4 regions of the Variovorax sp. LjRoot130 genome follow, and region 4 is predicted to be linked to each of the others. Evidence: predicted binding sites of a transcription regulator. Region 4 holds the regulator's gene; each other region holds the start of a gene.

Region 1 (4,623 bases), 5.2 Mb from region 4:
GGCTTCACCCATGTGGTCGGCGATCGCGTGACCATCTCGGCGCCCGAACTCGGCGCGCTGGAGAACCGCGTCGTGCATTCGGACCAGGCCGCGCGCTGGTCCTTCGGCATCGGTGCGCTGATGCGCAACCTGGCGGGGCGCGGGCTGCTCTGAACAGTGGTGGCAGAAAAACCGGCAAAAACACCGGCAAAAACTTCATTCTGGCTGCGGTGAAGAAACATAAGCTGTTGTCGCAATTGGATTTTTACGTAAACTTGGCCGATTGAATGATCGGCAAAAATGGTTTCATCTCCTTCGGCGCCCGTCAAGGCTTACGACCAGATTCATCATTTCGAGCCTCTGCTTCCGCGATCTGGCGTGTGGCTGGCCAATCGGGCAGGGCGGCCGGCCGCGGCGTGGATTGTTTCCGTCGATGGGTTCGAACGCGGTGATGGGTGTTCCGACGTGCCTGGCGCGCCTGGCAGGCCTCGTCAGATGGAGGGGTAGGCCCCGGCACCCATCTCATCCAGCAGTTCGATGACAAGGTCCTCGTGCGCCTGCAGCGGCTGTGAACTGCCATCGTCGACGACGTCCGACGGGTTCATCCGATCGCCGAAGAGCATGATCACCTCGCACTGGTTGTCCCGCTTGGACATCCACCGCAATCCTTGGGCGTCCGGCATGTTCTGCCAAATCCATAGCGCCCATTCCTGGGTCCTGGGGTAGTCGTCCTTCTCGCCCTCGAAGAGGTCGATCGGCTTCAGGCCGGCGGCCTGGAGACCCATGGTCGTCATGTTGACCAGCCGGACCGCCGGCGCACGAATGCGGCTCAGGTGAAGGTTGGCGCGGTAGTCGCGCTCAAGGTCATGCAGGTAGCCAGCCGACGGGGTGGGGACGTCGTGCAGGACGATCTCCGCAATAGCTCCGCGCTCACTCTTGGCCGCATAGATCGTCGGAATCGGCTTTTTCGAGACCGGATTGAAAAGGGGGCTGAATCGAGCGTTGCCGAACCCCGATGCGTTGAAGGCGGCCGGCGCGTACTTCCCCGTGGTTGCGTCGTACGGATGCACGCGATACCAGACTCCAGCCTTATGCGGCAGGGTGCGGAACGACTTTGGCGGAGGAGGCAGGAGAGGTGCTGGGCTAGCCATGCACCGCACCCACCTTGTGGTCTTCCGCGGCGGCCATGACGGCATCCGGGGCGCTCGCAATCACCTCGCGCGGACGCTTTCCGCCCAGGGACGAATTGGTGGACTCGAACCATGCCGCAACCCGGAAGGGCGAATAGTCGTCCAGGACCGCCAGGATCTTCTTGACCGCCGGCAAGGGCTGCCAGGTCGCATCGAAAATGTAGGCTGGGTAGATTTTCTTGCCGCGGTGCTCGATGCCGAAAATGCGCCCGCTCTGCTGCCAGCGGCTCACGGCCGCGTGCGGGTTTGCTGCCTTCGCGTCAAGCCGCTGTCCAATTTCGGCGGCCGAGCTCCACTCGGTGCCCTGCAGGACGGCGTCGATGGCGCGCTTCTCGAGCTCGATGCGGGTGGCCGCCGGGCGCCTGGGCTCAACCTCATCCACCAACTCCTGGATCGATTGACGCTCCAGCTCGTTGATCGCCTCGCGCACATGGAGGGTCAGCTTCTTGTCCCTGGGCCCGGTGAGGGTCCGGGAAAGCTCGCTGATGATGAGGCGGCTTGCCACACGCATGCTGTCGATGCGCGCCACGAGCGCCTGGACGGCATCATGCGGTTCTTTGGCGGAGGTTTGGTTCATGACAGCTCCGTGAGATTCGTGAGGCGATTTTACTCCTCACGTTTCTCGCGCGCAAGAAGCCCTGCCTCCGGGCCGATGGCTCCCGTCGCTCCTGGTGAGCGTGCCCAGCCAGCTTTTTCCCAAATTGTGTTGAGCATCGCCGGCACCCGGAAGCCTCAATCGCGTAGAAAATGGCCCGATGCTGCACAACGTGAATCACGGGAGCACTACCGGAAGAACAGGCGGCTTTCGCAGAGCGCTTCCTGTGCGCGGGACTACGTTGCTACTTGCGGGTGGCCATCGGCGTACCTGTCGCAGGCGCACTGTACAAGCGTGAGCGTTGGCACGCCTTCGTGAAGGAGCACGACTGCAAGAAGGTTGGGCACAAAGAGGGCGACCTGGTCACATCCATTGGCATGGACTCTAGGGGCCTCCCTGTTGTCAGCACGGGGGTCACTGATGACAAGACGGCGTGGAAGTGCAACGACGGCGTCACGTACTGGCGCTGAAGATTGAGCCGGGGCTCCGCCGGCTCCGGTCAGTCCTGCATCGTCGCCTTTGATTCAAGACGCTTTTGGTGCCCCTTCACGCCGGACCTTCTAGGGGGCGGCGAAACGAAGCACCCGACAGACTTTATTGCCTCCGATCGGCGCGCTTCCTTCACTTTCACATCGGTCAGGCCGACCAGCGTAAAGCTGGGCAGCCCGTTGGCCAGATGCACCTCGACCGTGACACTGGCGGCTTCCAGGCCCAGCAAGGCACGGCTTTGCACCAAAGACAAGCTCATTCTTCTCCCCTTCCCCAAGATGGTGCGCCCATTTTTTGCTCATTGTTGCAATGTGCACCTGTCCCAGGCCCTTCTCAGTGCGGAACGGTCGGTTTGGCACGCTCCCTGCTTTGAGATGGCTTCCATTCCATTCCAAAACCTCCGAGGAGTCTCTCGATGATGCACCGTAAAACCGCCTCTGCCCTGGCCGTTGTCTCGCTGGCTGCCATGCCCCTGATCGCGAGCGCCCAGCTCACGGGCAATGTTGCGCTCACCAGCAACTACAAGTTCCGCGGTCAGGATCAGGACGTGCTCGGTAGCAACGGCTTCGCCAAGACCAAGGCCTTCAAGCCCGCCATCCAGGGCGGCTTCGACTACGCTTTCGGCGAGAGCGGCTTCTACATCGGCAACTGGAACTCCAGCGTCAACTGGCTCGCGGGCAACGACATCGAGAGCGACATCTATGGCGGCTACAAGTTCAAGGCCGGCGTGTTCGACCTCGACTTCGGTGCGCTCGCCTACATCTACCCGGGCAACGCCCGCGGCAACACCACCGAGCTCTACGGCGCGGCCACCTATGCCAACGAGGCCATCGGCGCCTTCACCTTCAAGTACTCCCACACCGTCTCGAAGGACTACTTCAACTACGCCGGCGAGCGTGACGGCTCGGGCCTGAAGGGGCGCAACACCGGCTACCTCAATCTCTCCTACACCAAGGAAATCGTGCCCAAGGTCACGCTGAAGGCAGCGCTGGGCTACACGCGCATGAGCAGCGACATCCGCAGCCTGGGCTACAAGAGCTACGTCGACTACAACGTGGGCGCTTCCTATGACTTCGGCAACGGCCTGTCGCTGGCCGGCTCGGTGCAGGGCGCCAACAAGAAGAGCTCGTACCTGCTGGTGTCGGGCCCCGACCTGGGCTTCGGCGCACCCACCTGGTCGCCCAACAAGGCGCGCTTCATCGTCACGCTGACCAAGACGCTCTGATCCATACAGCGCGCAGACCTGTTCCATCCAAAGGAGAAACATCATGAAGCTGGTCACAGCCATCATCAAACCGTTCAAGCTCGACGAGGTGCGCGAAGCGCTCTCGGCGATCGGTGTGCAAGGGATCACCGTGACGGAGGTCAAGGGCTTCGGTCGCCAGAAGGGCCACACCGAGCTCTACCGCGGCGCGGAGTACGTGGTCGATTTCCTGCCGAAGGTCAAGATCGAGGCCGCCGTGGCCGACGAGCTCGTCGAGCGCGTGATCGAAGCCGTCGAAAGCGCCGCACGCACCGGCAAGATCGGCGACGGCAAGATTTTTGTCTACAACCTGGAGCAGGTCGTTCGCATTCGTACCGGAGAAACAGGCCGCGAAGCTCTTTGACTTCAAGGCACGAAAGAAAAATCGACATGAAAAAATTGCTCGTCTCTCTCGCGCTCGGCCTGAGCGTGCTCGCTGCCGGCACCGCCGGCTTTGCCCAGACGCCGCCGGCGGCGCCCGCGGCTGAAGCGCCCGCAGCCTCGGCGCCGGCCGCCGCGCCTGCTGCAGCCCCCGCTGCCGCACCGGCCGCGGCCGCACCCGCCGCCGAAGCCGCAGCTGCGCCGGCCGCCGCGCCGGCACCCTCGTTCAACAAGGGCGACACCAGCTGGATGCTGCTGTCCACGCTGCTCGTCATCATGATGACCATCCCCGGCCTGGCGCTGTTCTACGGCGGCCTGGTGCGCAGCAAGAACATGCTGTCGGTGCTGATGCAGGTCATGGTCACCTTCTCGATGATCGTGGTGCTGTGGCTCATCTACGGCTACAGCCTCGCCTTCACCGAGGGCAACTCCTTCATCGGTGGATTCGACCGGATCTTCATGAAGGGCGTCTTCGATTCGGCCGCCGGCACCTTCGCGCCGGGCGCGACCTTCAGCAAGGGCGTCTATATCCCCGAGCTGCTGTTCGCCGCCTTCCAGGCCACCTTCGCCGGCATCACCTGCTGCCTGATCGTGGGCGCCTTCGCCGAGCGCATCAAGTTCTCGGCCGTGCTGCTCTTCATGGCGCTGTGGTTCACCTTCAGCTACGCGCCGATCGCGCACATGGTCTGGTTCTGGATGGGCCCGGACGCCTATGCCAGCAAGGATGTGGTCGATGCCATGAACGC
Region 2 (4,623 bases), 1.5 Mb from region 4:
TGCGGGCGGCGGTGCGGCGCGAGCAGGCGATCGACCAGCGTCTGCAGGCGGTCGGCCTCGTGGATGATGACCTGGGTGTATTCGATGAGGTCGCGCGACTCGACTTCCATCTGCAGCAGCTGCGCCGCGCCGCGAATGCCGCCCAGCGGGTTCTTGATCTCGTGCGCGAGATTGCGGATCAGCTCCTTGTTGGCCTGCGCCTGGTCGAGCAGCCGCTCTTCGCGGTCTTGCCGGACCTGCTGCTCGAGCGGCGACATTTCGATGATCAGTTCGCCCGCGCGGTCGCCCTGCGCGAGCGTGACCTGCACCGGCATCAGCTCGTGGTTGACGCGGCGCAGGAAGGCCTCGTAGCGCAGCGTGGCGAAGTCGTTGCTGCGCGCGCCGTCGATCGCCGTGCGCAGCACCTGCGGCTCATGGAAGCAGGCGCCGAACTGCGAGCCTTCGAGCGTGCGGCGCGAGGTGCCCAGCGCGTCTTCGAGGCCGGCATTGGCGAACAGCACCGCGCCGTCGGTGCGCACCACCGCGATCAGCGTGGAAAGAAGGTCGAAGGCCTGAAAACGCTTGGCGGCAGCGGCGGATTTGCCAAAGGCCATCAACGATTGGCCGGCAGGCGGCCGATTTCGCGGCGGATGCCCGCGATGTCGCTTTCGTTGCGCGCGATCTCGGCCTTCATCTCGGCCACGCGGTCGAGGTACTTCTGATAGTTGCGCGCTTCGCTGCCCTGCTTCTCGGGTTCGCCGTTGTTGTAGTCCTTGAGCAGTTGGGCCTGGCGCTCTTCGGCTTTCTTGAGCTCGGACTCGAGCACCGAGCGGGCTTCGCCGTCGCGTGCGCGCTGGTCGGCGCCGTCGACGCGCGGGCTGCCGGCCGGCGCACGCGCGGCGGTGCTGCCTGCCGCAGCCGCCGCGATCGGGCGGGTGCCCTGGACCACGGTGACGTTGCCGCCCTCCATCACCTTGCAGCCGCGCTGCTGGGCGAGGGTCGCGTTGTTGGTGTATTCGTTGCCGCAGCGCCAGACGCGCTCCTGCTGGGCCTGGGCCTGGAGGTGCACGCCGGCCGCCGCCAAGGCGGCCAGGAGGAAAACGGAAGAAGTCTTCATGGTCGTGAATGTAGTGCGCAGCAAACCGGCATTTTCCTGCAATTCGGGAGTTCGGCCGCGCAAGCTTGCCCCAAAAGGAAAAGGGACGGCCCAAGGCCGTCCCTTTTTAACGCCAAAGCCGAAAAGCTGGCTTACAGGGAGTAGTACATGTCGAATTCGACCGGGTGCGTCGCCATGCGGAAACGCGTGACTTCCTGCATCTTGAGGTCGATGTAGGCGTCGATGTAGGCATCGGTGAACACGCCGCCCTTGGTCAGGAAGGCACGGTCCTTGTCGAGGTAGTCGAGCGCCTGGTCGAGGCTGTGGCACACGGTCGGGATCAGCGCGTCTTCTTCCGGCGGCAGGTGGTAGAGGTCCTTGCTGGCGGCTTCGCCCGGATGGATCTTGTTCTCCACGCCGTCCAGGCCGGCCATCAGCATCGCGGCGAAACCGAGGTACGGGTTCATCATCGGATCGGGGAAGCGCGCTTCGACGCGGCGGCCCTTCGGGTTGGCCACGAAGGGGATGCGGATCGAGGCCGAGCGGTTCTTGGCCGAGTAGGCCAGCTTCACCGGCGCTTCGAATCCGGGGACCAGGCGCTTGTAGCTGTTGGTGCCCGGGTTGGTGATGGCGTTCAACGCACGGGCGTGCTTGATGATGCCGCCGATGTAGTGCAGCGCGAAGTCGCTCAGGCCGGCGTAGCCGTCGCCGGCAAACAGGTTCTTGCCGTCCTTCCAGACCGACTGGTGGACGTGCATGCCCGAGCCGTTGTCGCCGACGATCGGCTTGGGCATGAAGGTCGCGGTCTTGCCGTAGGCGTGGGCCACGTTGTGGATCACGTACTTCTGCAGCTGGACCCAGTCGGCGCGCTGGATCAGCGTGCTGAACTTGGTGCCGAGTTCCATCTGGCCGGCGTTCGCCACTTCATGGTGATGCACTTCGACCGGGATGCCCAGCGACTCGAGCACCAGGCACATCTCGGAGCGCATGTCCTGGAAGCTGTCGACCGGGGGAACCGGGAAGTAGCCGCCCTTGACCGCCGGACGGTGGCCGGTGTTGCCGTGCTCGAATTCCTTGGCGCTGTTCCAGGAAGCCTCTTCGGATTCGATCTTGACGAAGCAACCCGACATGTCGTTCTGCCAGCGCACGCCGTCGAACACGAAGAATTCCGGCTCCGGTCCGAAGTACGCCGTGTCGCCCAGGCCCGAGGCCTTCATGTAGGCCTCGGCACGCTTGGCGAGCGAACGCGGATCGCGCTCGTAGGGCTTGCCGTCGGTCGGGTCGACCACGTCGCAGGTCAAAAGCAGCGTCGTTTCTTCGAAGAAGGGATCGATATTGGCCGTGTTCGGGTCGGGCATGAGCAGCATGTCCGAAGCCTCGATGCCCTTCCACCCGGCAATCGACGAGCCGTCGAAGGCATGGCCGTCGGTGAATTTGCCCTCGTCGAATGCGGACACGGGCACGGTCACGTGCTGCTCTTTGCCGCGGGTATCGGTGAAGCGGAAGTCGACGAACTTGACCTCGTTTTCCTTGACGAGTTTGAGTACATCGGCGACGGTCTTTGCCATCAGGTTCTCCTGGTTTGGATGGTTGGTTGGAATTGCGGGACTGGGAATGCAGTTTTTGTGCCCATTGTCACTGCCGAAGAGGGGTACCCGGCACTGCGCCGAAACCCCAAAAGCAGGCAAGTTGTAACCAAACTGGTGCAATCAAGATTAACGCACCAATTCGGTTCCAAGACGCGCGCCAAAGGCGTGCAGGCCCTCGAGCAGCTGTACGTAGGCGGCATCGATGCGCTCGGCATCCCCCTTGACGCCGAGCTCGATGTGGCGGCCGTGCTCGGCATGGTCCACGCTCGGCAGGCTGAAGACCTTGATGCCGGGATGCGCGAGTTCGACGGCTTCCATCAGCGGCGTGAGCGCGGCCTCCATGGCGCCGTAGACGATGACCGATTTCTCCATCGCCCGACCGTGCGCGAACAGGTGCGCATAGCGCTCGTCGAGCACCGATTCGATCATCGGCCAGGCCATGACCGGGAAGCCCGGCACGAAGTGCACGTCGCCGACGCTGAAGCCCGGAATCTTGTTGTAGGGGTTGCGGATGATGTTGGCGCCGAGCGGGAACACGCCCATGTTGAGCCGGTGCACGTTGTCCGGACGGTCGGGCTCGTAGACCGTGCCCTGCTCGCGCGCGGTGTCCTGCATGCGTTCGCGGATCAGCACCTCGGCTTCCGGATGCAGCCCCAGCGGCACGCCCAGCGCCGCGGCCGCGCACTGGCGTGTGTGATCGTCGGGCGTAGCGCCGATGCCGCCGGTGGAGAACACGACGTCGCCCGAGGCGAAGGCGCGCGCGAGCGCTTCCGTGATGCGCACCGGCACGTCGCCGACGTACTCGGCCCAGGCCAGCTGCAGGCCGCGCGCGGCGAGCAGCTCGATGACCTTGGGCATGTGCTTGTCGACACGCTTGCCCGACAGGATTTCGTCGCCGACGACGAGAAGGCCGAACGAACGTGTGCTCATGGTGCGCCCCATTGGGTGGCGGCCGCATGGACATCTGCCATCTCGGCCGCGGAAGGTGAAACGGCCGCCGCCGCGCGCTGCGCCCGCAGCTGGGCCAGGGCATCCAGGCAGTAGTGCGCGAACCAGAGCGCGGAGAAGGCGAACACCAGCGTGTAGATCCAGATCGCGAGCGGCACCAGCACGAAGAAAGCCGCAGCGAACAGCAGCCCCGACGCCCAGACGATGCTCGGGGCGGCGCCCAGGTAGCCGCACAGCACGCCGACGCCGAGCAGCGGCAGCCGATGGGCGCGCAGCAAGGCCTCGCGCTCCTCCGGGCTCGCATGCTCGGCCAGGGCGTCGAAGCTCATCACGCGGTAGGTCAGCCAGCCCCAAATCAGCGGCGGCAGGATCAGCACCAGCGGCGGAATGAGCCATAGCGGCATCGAGACGACGAGCGCGAGCAGCGCCAGCACGGTGAGGCCCAGCGAGCGGACGACGCTGCCGAAGAAGGAGGCGCCCCTCTTCTGCTCCAGCGACGGGAAACGGCGGTCGGCCACCAGCCGCGTGAGTGGCGGCGCCATGAACCCGGCCACGATCAGGAGCGACACCACAACGATCAGCGGCGTGGCCGCGATCACCACCACCATCGGCGCCAGCACGGCCGTGACGTCACCGGAGAACAGGCGTCCGATCCAGCCCCAGAAGCTGGACAGAAGCGGCCAGGCGTCGAGCGCCTCGCGCGTCCATGCCACGGTCGCGTCCCAGTAGAAATAGCCGAACAGCGCCGCCAGCAGCACCATGAGTCCGAGCGGCAGCAGCGAGAGCACGATCACCCGCGGGTGCATGCAATAGGCCACGGAACGCCAGAAGGAGTCGAGAAGAAGACGCATCGGCGCCGAGGATAACCCTGTCGCGTGGAATCGAGATCAGCCGCGGTCGACAAGACGCCTGAGCCCCAGCCACTGCTGCGCCCAGAAACCGCGCCCGTAGTCGCGTACGCGGCCCCCGGCGTCGGGCTCGACCTGGTCGCGGATGCCGGTCGGGTCGTAG
Region 3 (4,623 bases), on a different contig from region 4:
CCGCTTGCAAGGGTTCGAGTGATGAAGATGCGCCGCGTCGTGTCTTTCATCTCAGTCTCCGACAACGTTGGTCTTCGCCGCGCTCGCAGCACTGCTGGTCTTGGGAATCTTGAACACCCATACCATCCCGCCCTGTTCGAGCAGGTTCACCTTCTTGGCCACCTCGCCGCCCCACAGGGGCACGGCGCCGCCCCAGCCGGAGACCACGCTCACGTACTGCTCGCCGCCCTGCTGCCAGGTGACCGGCGGCGCTACTACGCCGGAGCCGGTCTGGAACTGCCACACCACCTTGCCGGTCTTGGCATCGGCCGCCTTCAGATAGCCTTCGGGCGTGCCCCAGAACACGAGGTTGCCGCCGGTGGTCAGCACACCGCCCCACAGCGGCGCGCCGTTCTTCACTTCCCACACGATCCTGCCGGTCTTCGGATCGACCGCGCGCAGCGCGCCGATGTAGTCGTCGTTGAGCGGCTTGATCGTGAAGCCGGCGCCAAGATAGGCTGCGCCCTTCTTGTAGGCAACGGGTTCGTTCCAGATGTCCATGCCCCATTCGTTGGCGGGCACGTAGAACATCTTCGTGTCGGGGCTGTAAGCCATCGGCATCTGGTTCTTGCCGCCGAGAAAGCCCGGCGCGGCGAAGACCGGGCTGCCCTTCTTGCCTTCCGCGCTCGCGGTCGGGTCGCCGGGCCGGTTGTCGGCGATGAAGTTGGGACGGCCGGTCTTCAAGTCGATGCTGCTCGCCCAGGTGATCTTCCTGACGAACGGAAATGCGTTGATCAGCTTGCCGGTGGTCGCGTCGTTCACGTAGAAGAAGCCGTTGCGATCCGCCTTGCCGCCGACGCGCTTTCCGTCCAGGTCGAAGGTCACGAACTCGTTCACGCCGTCGAAGTCCCAGCTGTCGTTGGGCGTGGCCTGGTAGTGCCACTTGATCTGGCCGGTCTTCACGTCGATCGCCACGGTGGCGCAGGAGAACAGGTTGTCGCCCTGGCGCAGGTGGCTGTTCCACGGCGCGGGGTTGCCGGTGCCGAAATAGGCGAGGCCGGTCTTGCTGTCGTAGGTGCCGCCAAGCCAGGTGGCTGCGCCACCGGTCTTCCACAGGTCGCCCGGCCAGCTCTGGTTGGTGGTGCCGGAGATGCCGTTTTCCTTGGCGTTGCCATCGGAGTCGTAGACGTAGCCCATGTGACCCTCGACAGTGGGGCGCGTCCAGACCAGCTGTCCGGTCTTTGCATTGCGGGCCTCGACGCGGCCGACCACGCCGAACTCTCCGCCGGAAACACCGGTGAGGATCAAGCCGTTGGCGATGATCGGTGCGGCGGTGGCCGAATAGCCGGCCTTGTAGTCGTCGATCTTTTCCTTCCAGACCACGTTGCCCGTGTCCTGGTCGAGCGCCACGAGTTGCGCATCGAGCGTGGCGAAGATCACCAGGTTGCCGTACAGCGCGGCACCGCGGTTGACGACATCGCAGCAGGGCATGATGCCTTCGGGCAACCGGTGCTCGTACTTCCACAGCTTCTGGCCGGTGGTTGCATCGAGCGCGAAAAGGCGAGAGTACGACGCGGTGACGAACATCTTGCCGTTGTGCAGGACCGGCTGCGACTCCTGCCCGCGCTGCTTCTCCCCGCCGAAGGAGAACGCCCACACCGGCGCGAGCTTGCCGACAGTGGCGACATTCACCTGCTTGAGCGGCGAGTAGCGTTGGCCCTGGGTGTTCAGGCCCCAGGTCAGGACATCGCCGGTGGCGGTCGCTTCGTTATCGATCATCTTGTCTGTCACGACGGCGTGGGACGCCGTGGCAGCCAGAGCGGCGGACACGAGAACGGTCAAGAGTTTCAGTTGCATGGGGTGGTCTCCTCAAGGGTTGATCGCGGGTCGAACACGGCCTGTTGGCCGCGTCCTCCACGTTGATCGAGGGCAATGTCCATGCCATGTCGCAAACCGCTCGATGAGCCTGCCGATGTGCCGGATGGGGTCGGCGAGCTGCGGGTTTTCCCGCTGCATTGCTACATGCTTGAGCAGTCGGGGCGCCAGTGACCGTGACATCACGGCACACCAGCGGCCCCAGCGCCGCTGGCTTCAATGCGCCATCAGGACCGGCACGTTCATGCGTGCAAGGATCTCGCGTGTGACACCACCGAGCACGAGTTCCCGCAGGCGGGTGTGCCCATAGGCGCCCATCACCATCAGATCCACGCCCATGCTCGCCGCGCACGAGAGCAAGGTGTCCGCGAAGCCGATGGTGGTAATGTACTGCTCGGCCTTCGCCTCAACGCCGTGCCGCCAAAGCCAGGCGATGGTCTCTGAAATGCAGCGCTTGGCGGCCGCTTCCGCATCACCTTCCTTGCGCAACGACACCAGCGTGACCTGCGCCGATTCGGCGAACAGCGGTAGCGCGTCGCGCAATGCCATGGCCGCCTCGCGCGTGCCGTCCCAGGCGACCAGGACGTTCTTGCCCACCTCCGGAAAATGACCGGCGCAAGGAATGATGAGCACGGGCCGCCCCGAGTGCAAGACGACCTGCTCCGGCAGATCACGCGCCACCATGTCTGCGGTCTTGTTGTGGTCCACCTTGGCGTGGTCGACCTGCCCCACGATGAGCAGATCGCTGGCGTGGCCATGATGAACAGTCGCATCCACGGGCTCGCCGTTGACCAGCCGGACGTCGTACGGCAACGATCCTGACCCACGCACCAGATCCCTGAAGACGTGGGCGGTCGCCTCCGCACGCAGGCGCAGGCCGTCAGCGGCAGCCGCAATGAATTCGGTGCCGCGCATCAGATCCGCATCCATGGGCGCAGTGCCATCGAGAAGGCCCGTCGGCACGAGGCCGACCAGATGGCTGCCGTGCGCGCGGGCCAGGCGCGCGGCGAGCTCGACACGCGCGGCACACCGTTCCGTGTGGTCCAGGTGGACGAGGATGGTTCCGATATTCATGGATCTTCCATTCCAACGCAATGCAACCATCTTCGAACGTCCGATGTTGCGGTACCTTGACATCGATCAAACGCGGCGCACGTTCGCGCACTCAGACTCCGACGCCATCGGCAATCACTTCGAGGATGGAGATGGACGACAGAGTCGACGCGCTGGATCGGACGCTGCACGCCGGACTGGCCCAGCTCACAAAGGGACTCTCGCCCGCAGCGCTGATGCTGGCCTGGTCGGACTGGGCCATCCACCTCGCGGCGCAGCCGGCGCGCAGCGCGCAAGTGCTCATGATCCGCCCGCTGACGCAGGCGGTTGCGGCCGCGAGCCAGGCCTTCCAACCCATGCCCGCCCATGGACCACCGACGCCGGATTCGCACGAGGACGACCGCCGCCTCGCAGATCCTTCGTGGGATGCATGGCCTTTCAACCTGTACCGGCAGGCGTTCCGCGCAGGCGCGCAGTGGCTGCGGGAGCTGACCGAAGCGGTGCCCGGCGTCGAACGTCATCACGAACAGGTCGTTTCTTTCGCGGCGCGGCAGTTGCACAACATGTGCTCGCCGGCGAATTCGCCGGCCACCCACCCGCTGGTGCTGCAAAGAACCGCGGCGACTGGCGGACTGAATCTGATGCAAGGTGCCCGCAACTGGGCAGAAGACCTGCAGCGGAGCGTTCAGCGCCTGCCGCCAAAGGGTGCCGAGAACTTCGTGCCGGGGCGCGACGTCGCGATCACCCCCGGCAAGGTCGTCTTTCGCAACCACCTGATGGAACTGATCCAGTACGCGCCCACGACGGCCACGGTCCATGCCGAGCCGGTGCTGGTCATGAGCGCGTGGATCATGAAGTACTACATCCTCGACCTGTCGCCGCACAACTCGCTGATCCGCTACCTGGTCGACAAGGGCCACACCGTGTTCGCGATCTCGTGGAAGAACCCGGATGCGAAAGATCAGGACCTCGGCATCAATGACTACCTGGCGCAGGGCCTGATGGCGGGCCTCGATGCCGTCAACGCCATCGTGCCCCGCCAGCGCGTGCATGCGGTGGGCTACTGCCTGGGCGGCACGCTGCTGGCCATCGGCGCGGCGGCCATGGCGCGCGACCAAGACGATCGCCTGGCCACCGTGACGTTGCTGGCGGCGCAGACTGACTTCACCGAGCCGGGAGAACTCGGCCTTTTCATCGACGAGAGCCAGCTCAGCTTCATGGAAGACCTGATGGCGCGCCAGGGCTATCTGGATTCGAGGCAGATGGCCGGCGCCTTCCACTTGCTGCGCGCCGTCGACCTCATCTGGTCGCCCATGGTGCAGAACTACCTCCTCGGCGAGCGAGCGCCGATGACCAATCTCATGGCCTGGAACGCCGACGGCACGCGCATGCCCTACCGGATGCACGCCGACTACCTGCGCAGCCTCTTCCTCGAGAACGCGCTTGCGCGTGGCCAGTATCTGGTGAACGGACACCCGGTCTCGCTGGGCGACATCGAGGTGCCGGTCTTCGCCGTTGGCACACGAACTGACCATGTCGCGCCATGGCGCTCCGTCTACAAGTTGAACCTGCTGTGCGATACCGAGATCAGCTTCGTCCTCACGGACGGCGGCCACAACGCCGGCATCCTGAGCGAGCCCGGCCACGCGCACCGCCACTATCGGATCCTCCACCGCGCCAGGAATGCACCCTATGTGCCGCCGGATGGGTACACGG
Region 4 (4,623 bases):
ACGAACCGTCGCCCCGCCACTATCGGCCGGCGCCCGTGTATGACGGCCATCGCGGCGACAGGGGCTACTACCATCGCCCGCCGCCGCGGCACTTCTACCGCCACGAGTACCGCGACGAATACCGGCACGGCCATCGCCATCACTACCGGCATGACCGTCACGACTATCGCTATTGAGGTCTAGAGCAGGCTCTCCGGCGCCAGCGGCGCCAGCAGCTCCAGCATCAGGTGGTCCCAGAAGCCCGCATCGGGCTCGCTGGTGAGCACCTGTTCGACGCCGGCCTCCTCGCTCACCCACTCCATTTTCTCGGTGCCGGGTGCGAAGCGCACCTTGTAGGCGCCCTGCTGCTTGAGCACCTCGACCAGCTTCAGCACCTGCTGCGCCATCTCGCGGCTGAAGATGAAGAGGCCGATCTCGGTGTTGTGCACTTCCGAGCGCGGGTCGAAATTCATCGAGCCGACGAAGAGCGTGCGCCCGTCGATCACGGCCGACTTGGCGTGCAGGCGTCCGATCTGCGTGCCGAACAGGCCCAGGCGCACGCTGCGCCGCGTGCGCACCGAGCTCAGCTCGTGGATCTCGGCGCCGAGCCGCAGCATGTCGGCCCGGTAGCGGCGGTAGCCGGTGTGGACCACGGGCTCGTCGGTGGCGGCCAGCGAGTTGGTGACCACGCTGATCTTCATGCCGCGCCGGCGGATCTCGCGCAGCACCTCCAGCCCCTCCTTGCCGGGGATCAGGTAGGGCGACACCAACGTCACGTCGGAACGCCCGCGCCGCATCTGCTCGACCACGTTGTAGCGCACGCTGTCGACGTCGAGCAGCGGCACGCCGCCGTAAGTGACCTGTTTGCCGATCACGCGCTCGGGCGAATCGGCATACGCCTCGGCGGTGGTCCAGATGAGGTCGAGCTTGCCGGCGTTGAGGTTCTCGACGATCGGGCTGTAGCCCAGCAGGTCGTTGGGCGCCGGCGGACGTGGTGCCGGGGTGGTGGCCGGGGCAGTCAGCTCCTCGAAGCGCCGCTGTCGTTCCTCCCGCGCGAGCGTGGGCGCGACCACGGTTTCGATCGGCCGCACGTGCTCGCTGTTCCAGTACAGGTCGAACAGGCTGGAAAGGCGCGGGATCAGGGCGCCGGCGACGAAGGTGTCGAGGTCGATGAAGTTCGCGCCGGCCGTCTGCGTGAAGTACGGGTTGCCGATGTTGCGCCCGCCGGCTACCGCCATCGCGCCGTCGGCGATGAAGAGCTTGTTGTGCATGCGCCGGTTGACGCGGCTGAAGTCGAAGAGCGAGGCCGAGAAGCGCCTGAGCATGCTGCCGCGCCCGGCCGGAAACGGGTTGAAGAGCCGCAGCTCGAGGTTGGGCGTGGCGGCCAGCGCGAGCAGCAGCTCGTCCTCGCCCGCAGTGTAGAGATCGTCCATCAGGAGCCGCACGCGCACGCCGCGCTGGGCCGCGTCGCGCAGCGTGCGCAGCAGGTAGCGGCCGGTCTCGTCGTTGTCGATCTGGTAGTACTGGACGTCGAGCGTGCGCTCGGCGCGGCGCGCGAGCTCGAGCCGCGTGTTGAGCGCGAAGTCGCCGCTGGGCATGAGCCGGAAGCCGCTGAGGTCCGCATCCGGCTGCGAGGCCTTGGCGATGCGGCCCAGCACGGTGCCGGTGGACAAGGGCATCGCCTTGGACGGCGTGCGCTCGAATTCGGCCGGCAGCATCGCGCAGCCGCTGGCGAGAAGAAGCACCGCCATCAAGGCCAGGCCGAGGCGAATCCAGCTTGGTAGCGGACTCGGACGGCGACTCATCGCTAGAGTGCCTTGCGCAGGTTCGCAGGCGCGATGCGCAGCGCCTCGCGGTACTTGGCCACCGTGCGGCGCGCGCACTCGATGCCCTGCTCCTTGAGCATCTCGGACACCTGGCTGTCGGACAGCGGCTTCCTCACGTCCTCGGCGCTCACGAACTGCTTGATCAGCGCGCGCACCGCGGTGCTGGAGGCGTTGCCGCCGGTTTCGGTGCCGAGCGCCGAGCCGAAGAAGTACTTGAGCTCGACGGTGCCGTAGGGCGTGGCCATGTACTTGGCGGTGGTCACGCGGCTGATGGTGGATTCGTGCAGGCCCAGCTCGTCGGCGATCTCGCGCAGCACCAGCGGCCGCATCGCGAGCTCGCCGTGCACGAAGTAGCTCTTCTGCCGCTCGACGATCGCGTTGGAGACCCTGAGGATGGTGTCGAAGCGTTGCTGGATGTTCTTGATGAACCAGCGCGCTTCCTGCAGCCGCTGCGACAGCGCCTGGCTGCCCTCGCCCTTGTGCTGCTTGAGCGCGCCGGCATAGATGTCGTGCACGCGCAGCCGCGGCATGACCTCGGGATTGAGCATGACGCGGAACTTCGCGTTGGTGCCGTGGCCGATGCGCGTGACGATCACGTCGGGCACGACGATGTTGCGCTCGACGTCGACGAAGCGGCGCCCCGGCTTGGGCTCGAGCCTGGCGATCAGCTGCAGTGCGGCGCGCACCTCGTCTTCGTTGCTGCGCGTGAGCGTGGCCAGGCGCTTGAAGTCGCGCCGCGCGAGCAGCTCCATCGGCTGCTTGCAGATCGCGATGGCGGTCTTGCGCACCTGGGCCTCCTCCTCGCTCTCCTTGGCGCTCGCCAGCTGGCGCAGCTGGATGGTCAGGCATTCGCCGAGGCTGCGGGCGCCGACGCCGGCCGGCTCCAAACTCTGCAGCAGGCCCAGCGCGACCTGGAAGTGATGCACCAGTTCGTCGAACTGGTCGTTGTCGTCGCCCGCGAGGCCCGAGGCCAGCGCCGGCAGCGAATCCTCGAGGTAGCCGTCGTCGTTGAGCGATTCGATCAGGAAGCGCAGCGCGGCGCAGTCGTTCTCGTCCAGGCGCAGCGACAGCGCCTGCCGGTGCAAGAAGGACTGCAGCGATTCCTGGCTGCGCGCGAGCTCGGTCGCATCGGTGCGCTCGTCGTCGCCGAGGTTGTTGGCGCGCGCGGGCGCATCGCCGCCCCACTCGCTGTCGTCGGGCGCGAGGTCGACCGTACCGTCGCCCTCCCAGTCGGGTTCGCTGTCGGCGGGCGCAGCCGCTTCGGCATCGCCGTTGGCGGCGACCGCCACCTCGGCCGGCGCCGCGGCCGAGCCGGGGACGAAGTCAGCCTCGCCCTCGGCCTGGCGGTCTTCGTCGCGCACCGGCGCATCGGCCGCCTCGAGACCGAACTCCTCGCGCGGCGCCTCTTCGGCCGTGCGTTCGAGGAACGGGTTCTCGTCGAGCATCTGCTCCACTTCCTGGCTCAATTCGAGCGTGGAGAGCTGCAGCAGCCGGATCGACTGCTGCAGCTGCGGCGTGAGCGCCAGGTGCTGGGAAACGCGCAGCGAGAGCCCTTGCTTCATCGAAGTACGGTCCCCTACATCCGGAAATGCTCGCCCAGGTACACGCGTCGTACCTCGGCGTTGTCGACGATCTCCGAAGGCGTGCCTTGTGCCAGCACATGCCCGTCGCTGATGATGAAGGCGTGATCGCAGATGCCCAGCGTCTCGCGCACGTTGTGGTCGGTGATGAGCACGCCGATGCCGCGTTCCTTCAGGAAACTGATGATCCGCTGGATCTCGATCACCGCGATCGGGTCGATGCCGGCGAAGGGCTCGTCCAGCAGGATGAAGCGCGGCTGCGTGGCCAGCGCCCGCGCGATCTCGACGCGGCGGCGCTCGCCACCCGACAGCGCCAGCGCCGGCGAATCGCGCAGATGGTCGACGCGCAGGTCGTGCAGCAGTTCGCCGAGGCGCTCCTCGATGCGCTGCTTCGACAGCGGCACCGGCCGGCCCGCGTCGTCGGGTTCGCGCTGCAGCTCGAGCACGGCGCGCACGTTCTCCTCGACCGTGAGCTTGCGGAAGATCGACGCTTCCTGCGGCAGGTAGCTCAAGCCCATGCGGGCGCGGCGGTGGATCGGCATGTGCGCGATCGGTTCGCCGTCGATGCTGATCTCGCCCGCATCCGCCCGAACCAGCCCGACGATCATGTAGAAGGAGGTGGTCTTGCCCGCGCCGTTGGGCCCCAGCAGGCCGACCACCTCGCCCTTTTGCACGCCGAGCGAGACGTCCTTGACGACCTTGCGGCTGCCGTAGCTCTTCTGCAGGCCGCGCGCCTCGAGGCGGCTGCCCAGGACTTCGTTGCCGCCGCTCACTTGCGCTGCTCTCCGCCGAGCGTGGTGGTCGAGCGCAGGCCCGTTCCGGACGCCGGCGCGGAGGCGGCCGGCGCCGCCGGCCTGGCGGACCCGGCAGCGGGCGCCGAGGCGGCCGCCTTGGGCGTGAGGATGGCCTTGACGCGGCCGCCGGGCTGGGTCGCCACGCCCGCATTGGGCGGCAGCGGCGAGCCGTTGACGGTGAAGGTGTCGTTGCTCTGGTCGTAGACGATCAAGGGTCCGCTGCTTTCGTCGTTGGGTGTCGCGCCGACCAGGCGACGCATCACCGCACGGCGGATGAACTTCACGTTGTCGGCGCGGCTGTCGTACTCGATGACTTCCGACTCGCCCTCGATCCACTCGTCGGGGCCGGCGTCGCGCTTCTGCTTGAAATAGGCCAGCTTGCCGGGCGCGGCCGTGACGATGCCGTACTGGTAGCCCTCGGGATCCTGCCGCACGTCGATGCGG

The links. The regulator sigma-54, encoded in region 4, starts transcription at its own class of promoters, with help from an activator protein. The targets are predictions, from matches to a motif close to TGGCANGNAANCTGCTTT.
Region 1: ACSQ86_RS01625 (TorF family putative porin) is a predicted target of sigma-54. The motif match lies at 2,607-2,624, and genes of this name have one in related genera.
Region 2: glnA (type I glutamate--ammonia ligase) is a predicted target of sigma-54. The motif match lies at 2,689-2,706, and genes of this name have one in related genera.
Region 3: ACSQ86_RS36590 (PQQ-dependent methanol/ethanol family dehydrogenase) is a predicted target of sigma-54. The motif match lies at 1,906-1,923, and genes of this name have one in related genera.

The regions. Positions count from the first base shown of each region.
Region 1 is NZ_CAXURM020000001.1:315,876-320,498, forward strand. It holds gene ACSQ86_RS01605 (fumarylacetoacetate hydrolase family protein) at 1-153, shown strand, start outside; gene ACSQ86_RS01610 (RES family NAD+ phosphorylase) at 471-1,049, opposite strand; gene ACSQ86_RS01615 (hypothetical protein) at 1,123-1,746, opposite strand; partial or broken gene ACSQ86_RS01620 (YifB family Mg chelatase-like AAA ATPase) at 2,375-2,512, opposite strand; gene ACSQ86_RS01625 (TorF family putative porin) at 2,672-3,478, shown strand; gene glnK (P-II family nitrogen regulator) at 3,522-3,860, shown strand; gene ACSQ86_RS01635 (ammonium transporter) at 3,887-4,623, shown strand, end outside.
Region 2 is NZ_CAXURM020000001.1:3,975,587-3,980,209, forward strand. It holds gene glnL (nitrogen regulation protein NR(II)) at 1-593, opposite strand, end outside; gene ACSQ86_RS19850 (hypothetical protein) at 593-1,096, opposite strand; gene glnA (type I glutamate--ammonia ligase) at 1,228-2,643, opposite strand; gene ACSQ86_RS19860 (competence/damage-inducible protein A) at 2,791-3,606, opposite strand; gene ACSQ86_RS19865 (EI24 domain-containing protein) at 3,591-4,463, opposite strand; gene ACSQ86_RS19870 (sterol desaturase family protein) at 4,500-4,623, opposite strand, start outside.
Region 3 is NZ_CAXURM020000002.1:1,414,125-1,418,747, forward strand. It holds gene ACSQ86_RS36585 (high-potential iron-sulfur protein) at 1-50, opposite strand, end outside; gene ACSQ86_RS36590 (PQQ-dependent methanol/ethanol family dehydrogenase) at 52-1,836, opposite strand; gene ACSQ86_RS36595 (universal stress protein) at 2,071-2,928, opposite strand; gene ACSQ86_RS36600 (PHA/PHB synthase family protein) at 3,060-4,623, shown strand, end outside.
Region 4 is NZ_CAXURM020000001.1:5,473,551-5,478,173, forward strand. It holds gene ACSQ86_RS27135 (hypothetical protein) at 1-176, shown strand, start outside; gene ACSQ86_RS27140 (phospholipase D family protein) at 180-1,784, opposite strand; gene ACSQ86_RS27145 (RNA polymerase factor sigma-54) at 1,787-3,367, opposite strand; gene lptB (LPS export ABC transporter ATP-binding protein) at 3,382-4,158, opposite strand; gene lptA (lipopolysaccharide transport periplasmic protein LptA) at 4,155-4,623, opposite strand, start outside.